Regions from separate parts of the Pseudomonas sp. CGJS7 genome, predicted to be linked through region 1. Evidence: riboswitches for the same ligand, from Rfam matches in the RefSeq annotation. Region 1 holds a riboswitch; the other holds the start of a gene.
The links. A riboswitch is a leader RNA that binds a small molecule or an ion and turns the genes downstream of it on or off. The one in region 1 is predicted to bind cobalamin.
Positions count from the first base shown of each region.

Region 2: another riboswitch for cobalamin. It lies ahead of V7787_RS05250 (ABC transporter substrate-binding protein); the one in region 1 lies ahead of cobW (cobalamin biosynthesis protein CobW).

Region 1 covers NZ_JBAMDI010000065.1:2,339-6,850, forward strand. Annotated here, with positions in the region: gene V7787_RS30755 (ATP-binding cassette domain-containing protein) at 1-815, opposite strand, end outside; gene V7787_RS30760 (hypothetical protein) at 987-1,349, opposite strand; gene V7787_RS30765 (glyoxalase superfamily protein) at 1,346-1,723, opposite strand; cobalamin riboswitch at 1,824-2,040, shown strand; gene cobW (cobalamin biosynthesis protein CobW) at 2,141-3,208, shown strand; gene cobN (cobaltochelatase subunit CobN) at 3,212-4,512, shown strand, end outside.
Region 2 covers NZ_JBAMDI010000005.1:46,035-50,546, forward strand. Annotated here, with positions in the region: gene V7787_RS05240 (ABC transporter ATP-binding protein) at 1-518, opposite strand, end outside; gene V7787_RS05245 (FecCD family ABC transporter permease) at 515-1,531, opposite strand; gene V7787_RS05250 (ABC transporter substrate-binding protein) at 1,531-2,541, opposite strand; cobalamin riboswitch at 2,653-2,850, opposite strand; gene V7787_RS05255 (DUF1624 domain-containing protein) at 2,879-4,045, opposite strand; gene V7787_RS05260 (TonB-dependent receptor) at 4,154-4,512, opposite strand, start outside.

The sequences.
Region 1 (4,512 bases):
TGGCGCCCGGCTCGGGCTTGATGGCGCTCCAGGTCTTCGCGTTGGCGCTGCAGTTCACGGGCCTGGCGTTGCTGCTCCTGCTTCAGCCGGGCAAGTTGCTGCTGCGCCTGCGCCGTCTGGTTGGCTTTTTGCGCACTATAGAGGCTGTAGTTGCCACCGTAGGCCTGCAAGCCCAGGCTGGATAATTCGACAATGCGTGCCATGTGCGCCAGCAGGCTGCGGTCGTGGCTGATCACCAGCAAGCCACGGTCCCAGGCTTCGATCATGCTCAGCAGCTGGGCTCGGGCGTTGCTGTCCAGGTGATTGCTTGGCTCGTCGAGGATCAGGTAATCGGCATCGCTGAGCCACGCGCCAATCAATGCCACGCGCATGGCTTGGCCACCGCTCAGGGTTCGTGCGGGCTGGCGCCAGTCGAGTTGACCCAGGCCATTGCCCTGAAGCTGTAGCTGCAATTGCTCGCGCATATCCCAGCGCTCGCCAACGGTGTCGAAATCCTGGGGCTTGATGCTGCCTTGCTCGATGCGCTCCAGCGCCGCAATCACCGGCCCCACTTGGGCCAGGTCGGCCAGCGTGGTGCTGCGCTCGATGACTTGCTGGTCCAGCAAATGGACAGGCCCGAGGCGCCGACAATGGCCGCTGCTCGGTTCACGCCGGCCGGCAAGAATCTGCCCTAGCAGGCTTTTGCCCACGCCATTGCGCCCGACCAGGCCGGTGCGGCGTTGGTCGAAGGTTTCGTTGAGGTTGCTAAACAGCGGCCTGCCATCAGGCAAGGCCAAGGAGACGCTGTCCAGCGTCAGAATCGACGTGTTCGTCATGCACAACTCCACAAATGCCGCGACATCTCCGGAACGAACCGGAGGCTGAAGACTGGCCGTCGAACGGACGGCGGCATCAATGGCGCATTGGACGAACACCTCGTCATTTAGAGAATGCGTAGCCTAACGGACCGTCTGGGGCCGGGTAAAGCACCGGCTGCCGGTTGGGGCTCAGCGCTGCGTCTGCAAGCGCTTGGCCCAGTCTGCGCCGTGGCCGTGCGCGCAGGCTTCTTCACTGTCGAATCGCACATGCCAGGCCGGATGGTCCAGCTGAATGCCGGCTTGCTCCAGCGCCAGAGCGGTAAGTGCCAGCATGCGCGCCTTCGTATCACCGACCACGGCGGCTGCCTTGTCAGCCTCTTGCTCGAATACCCAGGTAATACGCAGGCTGCCCGGAAAGTCCTCGGGGTCGAGGCGATGGGTAAGCCAACTGAAGCCGACAATCTCCGCCTTGGCGGTTTCGCAGGCATCGGTCAGGCACGCGACCAACTCCCGCTCCAGGCGACCCATTTCGCGTTTGCCCAATGCCTTCACGGGTTGGCCTCGTCATCGATCTGCTGGCAAAAGCGCAGGCGGTTGCCGAACGGGTCCCACACCTGCATCTGCAGGCCCCAATCCAGGCGCTCGGCCTCGGGCCGGGCGAAACCGTACTGTTTACCCTGCAATTCACGCTCCAGCGCGTGCAGGTCGTCGAGGCGGGCGAACACGGTCGAGCCAGGGCAGGCATCGCCATGGTGCTCTGAAAGGTGCAGGATCAGGCCATCACGGTGGATCTGCATGTACAACGGCAAGTCCGGGCTGAAGCGGTGCTCCCAGTCCAGGCTGAAACCCAGGAAATCGAGGTAGAACTCCTTGGCCTTGTCGATCGAGAATATGCGCAGTACAGGTATGGCGGGGGCGAGGGGCATGGTGCGTCCTTGACCGTGGATAAGGCGCCACTGTAGCGCACTTGCGCCCAGCGTTGTCGACCGGCCCCGCAGCAATGGTTGACCACCCGCCAGCCACTGCGTAGCCTTGCCACTTCGAGGTTCTTCGGCCTGGCCGAAGCTAAGACGGGAACGCGGTACAAGCCGCGGCTGCCCCCGCAACTGTAAGCACCGACAACGGATCGACACAGCCACTGCGCCAGCGCGCGGGAAGGCGTCATCCCGCCAGCCCGCTGTTCGACTGAACGGGGACATGGAACGGTGCAAGCCAGGAGACCTGCCTCGTCACGTTTTCGACTTTCAACCGGGCGGGGTGATCCGGTGGCGAACAAGCCCGGCCGGCCTGGCCCGCGGCTGTCGTCCTGCATGCCCGCGCCACACTGCCAAGGGCAATGCGACATGAAAACACTGGCCAAGCTCCCCGTCACCATCGTCACCGGCTTCCTCGGATCGGGCAAGACCACCTTGCTGCGCCACATGCTCGACAACGCCCAGGGGCGCCGCATTGCGGTCATCGTCAACGAATTCGGCGAACTGGGCATCGATGGCGAAATCCTCAAGCAGTGCAGCATCGGTTGCACCGAGGAAGAAGCCAGCGGCCGCGTCTACGAGCTGGCCAACGGCTGCCTGTGCTGCACCGTGCAGGAAGAATTCTTCCCGGTGATGCGCGAGCTGGTGGCCCGCCGTGGCGACCTCGACCACATCCTCATCGAAACCAGCGGCCTGGCCCTGCCCAAGCCATTGGTACAAGCGTTCCAGTGGCCGGAAATCCGCAACGCCTGCACCGTCGATGCTGTCATCACCGTGGTCGACAGCCCGGCCGTGGCCGCTGGCACCTTTGCCGCCTACCCGGACCAGGTCGATGTCCAGCGCAAGCTCGACCCTAACCTGGACCATGAATCGCCCCTGCACGAGCTGTTCGCTGACCAGCTGGCCAGCGCCGACCTGGTGGTGTTGAACAAGGCCGACCTGATCGACGCCGAAGGCCTGGCCAAGGTGCGTGCCGAGGTGGCCGAAGAACTGCCGCCGGCGGTGAAAGTGATCGAGGCCAGTAGCGGCAAGCTGCCACTGGAGGTGCTGCTGGGCGTGGGTGCCGAGTCCGAGGCGCATATCGATGGCCGCCGAACCCACCACGATTCGCACCACGATGGCGACGATCATGACGATCATGACCACGACGCTTTCGACTCCATCTCCATCGACCTGCCTGAAGCCGACGAAAGCCTGCTGCTCGATGCATTGACCCAGTTGGTGGTGGAGTTCGGTATCCTGCGCGCCAAAGGCTTCGCCGCCATCCCGGGCAAGCCGATGCGCCTGCTGGTACAAGGCGTGGGCACCCGTTTCGACAAGCACTTCGACCGCGCCTGGCGCGCCGACGAGCCGCGCATCACCCGCCTGGTGCTGATCGGCCAGGACCTCGATGCTGCCCAGCTGGAAGCGCGCCTGCGCCAGGCGCTGGGCGCCTGACCCATGCACCTGCTGCGGACTCAGCCCGGTGGTTTCGTACCGGATGACAGCATTGCCGACCTCGGTCAGACACCCGCCGAGCTGGTGATTCTCTGCAGCGGCGATTCACACCTGGCATTGCTCGCCGACACCGCCGAGCAATTGCCCGAAGACTTTCCCAGCCTGCGCCTGGCCAACCCGATGCAGGTGCAGAACCATGCCTCGGTCGACCTGTATGTCGACCAGGTGCTGCGCCACGCCAAGGTCATCCTGGTGTCGCTGCACGGTGGCGTTGGCTACTGGCGCTACGGCGTCGAACAACTGGTCGAGCTGGCCGCCCGTGGCGTGCAGCTGATTCTGGTGCCGGGCGATGACCGCCCGGACCCGGAGCTGACCAGCCTGGGCAACGTCCGCGGTGAGCAGGCCGAGCGGCTTTGGCATTACCTGCGCCAGGGCGGCAAGGCCAATGCCATCAACCTGTTCAACTGCCTGGCCAGCCAGTGGCTGGGCCGCGACTATGCCTGGGACGAGCCGCAGCCTTTGCCGCGCACGGCGGTCTATCACCCCGCCAAGGGCAGCGCGACACTCGAAGACTGGTACCAGCACTGGCACCCCGAGCAGCCAGTGGCGCCGCTGCTGTTCTACCGTTCGCACCTGCAAGCGGCCAATACCGCGTTCATCGACGTGTTCTGCCAGCGCCTGCAGGCTGCCGGCCTGAACCCGTTGCCGATCGCCGTGGCCAGCCTCAAGGAAAGCGCCTGCCTGGAACAGGTCGAAGCCTGGCTGGACGAGGTCGGCGCCGAAGTGCTGGTCAATACCACCGGTTTCGCCTTGTCCAGCCCCGAGCGCCCCAACCTGCGCCCGTTCCGCCGCGACATCCCGGTGCTGCAGGCCATCTGCGCGCAGGACAACCAGCCTGGCTGGGAAGCCAGCGAGCTGGGCCTGGGCGCGCGCGACCTGGCCATGCACATTGCATTGCCGGAGCTGGACGGGCGCATCATCACGCGCCCGGTCAGCTTCAAGGACATGGCCTGGCGCAGCGAGCGCAGCCAGTCCGACGTTGTCTGCTACCGCGCCCACCCCGAGCGCATGGACTTTGTCGCCGAGCTGGCCCGCCGCTGGGTCGAGCTGGCCCGCCTGCCCAATGCCCAGAAGCGCGTGGCATTGGTGCTGGCCAACTACCCGACTCGCGATGGCCGCATTGGCAATGGCGTCGGCCTGGACACGCCCGCCGCCGCACTCAACATCCTCAAGGCGCTGCAGGCCGAAGGCTACCCGCTGGCCGAATTGCCGGGCAGCGGTACGCAACTGATCCATCAGCTGCT
Region 2 (4,512 bases), on a different contig from region 1:
TCGTCCAGCAGCAGCACCTGCGGCCGTTGGGCCAGCGCGCGGGCGATGTGCACACGCTGGCGCTCGCCACCGGACAGCGACCCCCACAGGCGCGTGCGCAGGTGCAGGGCGTCGAGGTCGGCCAGGGCTTGATCGACGATGGCGCAGTCCTGCCGGGAGAACGGTGCCAGGGCCGAGAGCCACGGCGTGCGGCCCAAGGCAACCGCGTCGAACACGCTGATCGCATCGAGTGTGTCGGCCTGTTGCTCGACCAGCGCCAGCGCCTGGGCAACACGGCGGCGGGGCATCTGTGCCAGTGGCTCACCCAGGAGCTGCACGCTGCCCCAGGCGGGGTTGCGCAGCCCTGCCAGCAACTTCAACAGCGAGGATTTACCCGAGCCGTTGGGGCCGACGATGCCCAGGGTTTCACCGGCGACAACGCGAAGGTCGATATCGCTGAGCACGGTATTTCCGGCCAGTTGCAGCCCCAGCCCATGGCAGGCCAGCGGAGGGATGCGAACAGCTGCCATGGCGGTCATGGGCGCCCCCGACGGCTGACCAGAATCAGCGCGAATACGGGGGCACCGATCAGCGCCGTAACCACGCCCACCGGGATCACCTGGCCGGTGATCAGCGTGCGCGAAAGAATGTCTGCCGCAATCAGGAACAGCGCACCGCCCAGTGCGCTGGCGGGCAACAGACGGCTGTGCCCGGGGCCGAGCAGAAGGCGCAGGGCATGGGGGATAACCAGCCCGACAAAACCGATGGCGCCGACAATGGACACCATCACAGCCGTCACCAACGCTGCGCAACTGATCAGCAGCAACTGGGTGCGCCGCACCGGGATGCCCAGCGAGGCGGCCGAATCGGCACCGAAGGTGAAGGCATCCAGCGCACGGCGATGCCACAGGCACACCAGCAAGCCGAAAACCGCCACCGGTACGGCCAGCCACACCGAAGGCCAGCGCACGCCGCTCAGGTTGCCCAGCAGCCAGAACAGGATGCCGCGCGCCTGTTCGGCGGTGGCCGACTTGGTGATCAGGAAGGCGGTCAGTGCATTGAACAGCTGCGAGCCGGCGATACCGGCAAGGATGACTGGTGCATTGTTGCTGCTCGGGCCGGCCGCGCGGGCCAGCACCAGCACCAGGGCGAATGCGGCCCCGGCACCGATGAAAGCCCCTGCGGACATGCTTAATGCCAGGCTACCCAGGCCCAACAGGCCGACGAGTACCGCGCCGGTCGAGGCGCCGGCAGACAGCCCCAGCAGGTAGGGCTCGGCCAGTGGGTTGCGCAACATCGCCTGCAGGATGACACCGCAGGTGGCCAGCCCAGCGCCGCAAGCGGCCGCGACCAGGGTGCGGGTCAGGCGGTAGTTCCAGACGATGCCGGCGTCGATCGGGTCCACCGGGTAGGCGGCTTGCCACAGGTGGTTGGCCAGCACCTGGCCGACCACGCTGGGCGACAGGTTGGTTTCGCCAATGGCGGTACCGGCCAGCAGGGCGACCAACAGGGCGGCCAGGGCAACTGCGATGCTGGGTAACAGGCGGATCATCACGGGGCTGCTTTACCGCTGGCGAAGGCCGTGGACAGCGTCTGCACGCCGCGGAACAGGCGAATGCCGGCCTGCATGGCGTCGGCGTCCAGGATAATGATGCGGTCGTGCTTTACCGCGTCCATGTTGCGGGTTACCGGGTCACTGCGCAGGAATTCGAGCTTTTTCTGGTAGTCGTCGGCGGGGAAACGGCGGCGGTCCATGCGCGCGATGATCAGCCAGGTCGGATTGGCCTTGGCCAGGGTTTCCCAGCCTACGCTTGGCCATTCTTCGCTGGACTCGACCACGTTGCGCACACCGAGGGTGCGCAGCATGAAGTCGGCGACACCCTGGCGGCCGGCCACATAGGGGTCGATGTCCAGGTCGGCGCTGGAGAACCAGAACAGCGCCGAAGTTGCCGACAGGTCCTTGCCGGCCAGTTGTGCCCTGGCGCTGTCGAGGCGCCCTTGCAACTCGGCGTTCAGTGCCGCGCCGCGGTCCTGAACGTCGAAGATCTCGGCCAGTTCGCTGACGCTCTTGTAGATGCTGTCTACCTGGAACGCTTGCAGGCGGGTGCCGTCTGCACCGACCAGGTTGTCCTTGCCCTCGCAGTCCGATGGCAGCACGTAGGTGGGGATCTTCAGCTCATCGAACTGCTCGCGGGTGGCGACCACGCCCTGGGCACCGACCATCCATTCGAACTGCGCCGCGACCAGCTGCGGGCGCTTGCCGACCACCGCCTCGAAGCTGGGGTCGTTGTCGGCCAGGCGCGGCACCTTGGCGTTCACCGCCTGGTATTCCGGCAATACGTTGTTGAACCACAGCGAGGTGCCCGCCAGCTTGTCACCCAGCCCCAGGGCATAGAGCAGCTCGGTACCGGCCTGGCCGATGGTGACGGCGCGCTGCGGCGCCTGGGCAAAAACCTGCGGCTTGCCGCAGTTGTCGACCGTCAGCGGATAGTGGGTGGCAGCGGCCTGGGCCAGGCCAGTGAGGCTTAGGCCCGCGAGCAGGGTGGCGAAACGGGGCAGCATGCTGGGCGATCTCCTATCGGACAGTTCTGGTGAGGAACGCACGGACAGGCATCGCCGAGCCCCAGCGGGTGGCTGGGGCAACACGGATGGCCAATCCCGGACACCCCGCCGGTTGGTGAATGTAGGCCGGCAGGTCTCCTGACTGGTGCGTCACGGCCCGGCTCCGGCCTTCCCGGGCGGCAGGCCCAGTGGCATCGATGGAGCAGGCTCGGCACCTACAGTTGCGGGGGCAGTTCCGATTGGCCTGTATTGGCAGGCCTGGGATTCCCTGTTAGTTCCGTGGTGGAAACCGGCGGCCCGCATGGTAGACCATCGCGCCGCCAGGTGAAAACGCTTTTCAGAAGTACTTCAGCCAACGGATGTCGCGGCGACGCTGCTTCAGGCGGGCGAACCCGCGCACCGGCAGGTACAGCGCAACCGCCAGCAGCACCGCGCCCAGCCACACCGCTGCAATACCGTCGAAACCGAAGTAGTCGCCATGGTTGAGCCCGAACAGCGCCACGCAGGCCAGGTACAGCAGCTTCAGCACATACAGGTGCAGCAGATAGAAGAACATCGGTGCCGCACCGAACACCGCCAGGGCAGTGATCCAGCGCGCCTGGCCGGCCCGTTCGAACGCGCGCAACAACAACAGGCCGCAGCCCAGGGTCAGGGTCAGGAACAGCAGCGACGGTGGGTATTTGGTGATGTTGAAGAAGCTCATCAGGGTTTGCATGAAGGTTGGGTAACCGCTCCACGGTGCCTCACCGTAACCGTTGAACATGCGCAGCAGGACAAAGCCAAGCAGCGCGAGCAAACCCGCCACCAGCAGGTGTTGCTGGCGTTGGCCGGCATCGCTGCCGCGGGCGAACCAGGGGCCAAGGCCGTAGCCCAGGGCGATGACGCCGATCCACGGCAGCACCGGGTAAGACGTGCGCAGGTGCAGGTTTTCGGAAAACGCCAGCCAGCCGCGATCATGCAGGATTGCCCACGGCACATGCAGGGCTGAATCCACGCCAAAGTGCAGGCCGTCGAGCAGGTTGTGGCCGGCGACGATGCTGGCGCCCAGGGCGAGCAGTGCGGCGCGCGGCAGCCACACCAGCAGCGACAGGGCGATCATGCTGACGCCGATGGCCCAGATCACTTGCAGGTAGATCACGCTGGGGGGCAACTGGAAGGTCCAGGCGAAGTTGACCAGGGTGAACTCCAGCACCACCAGGAACAGCCCCCGTTTGAACAGGAACGCCGAGACGTCGCCACGGCCCTGATGCTTCTCGCCATACAGCCAGGCCGACAGGCCGGTCAGCAGGACGAACACAGGCGCACACAGGTGGGCGAGGGTGCGGCTGAAGAAAAGCGCCGGTTCCGTGGTGTCGATGGCCATGGGGTCGCCGACCTGGCGGTGCAGGAGGAAAGTCTCGCGGACATGGTCCAGGAGCATGAACAGGATCACCAGGCCGCGCAGGGCATCGATGCTCTGCAGGCGCTGGGTGATCAGAGTGGGCGTGGCGATGGCGCTTGTCATGGGTGGACGCTAATAGTAATGAATTTCATATAGAACGTTATCTTATAACCAGCAGATGAAGGGTTGGTAGCGGTTTTTGTGCATCGGTGCTGTGAAGGGGTATTCAGGTCAGAAGCTGTAATCCACCGTCGCGAAGTACGACCGCGGCATCCCCATCAACCACTGCTGGCCGCTGAACGCCGACTGCACATACTCGCGATCGAACAGGTTGTTCAACTGCAACCCCAACTTCACATCCGGCAACACCTGCCAGGCGATGTTGGCATCGACCACGGTGTACCCGGGGGCGCTCTGGGTATTGGCGGTATCGGCATAACGCTCATCCACATAGCGCGCCCCAATGCCGGCCTCCACCTGCTGGCCGAAGCCTTTGCTCAACCAAAGGTTGGCGGTACGCCGTGGCACGTTGGCCGGCCGGTTGCCTGCCCGGTCCTGCGGCATGCCGCCGACCATTTCGTCGAAGTCGT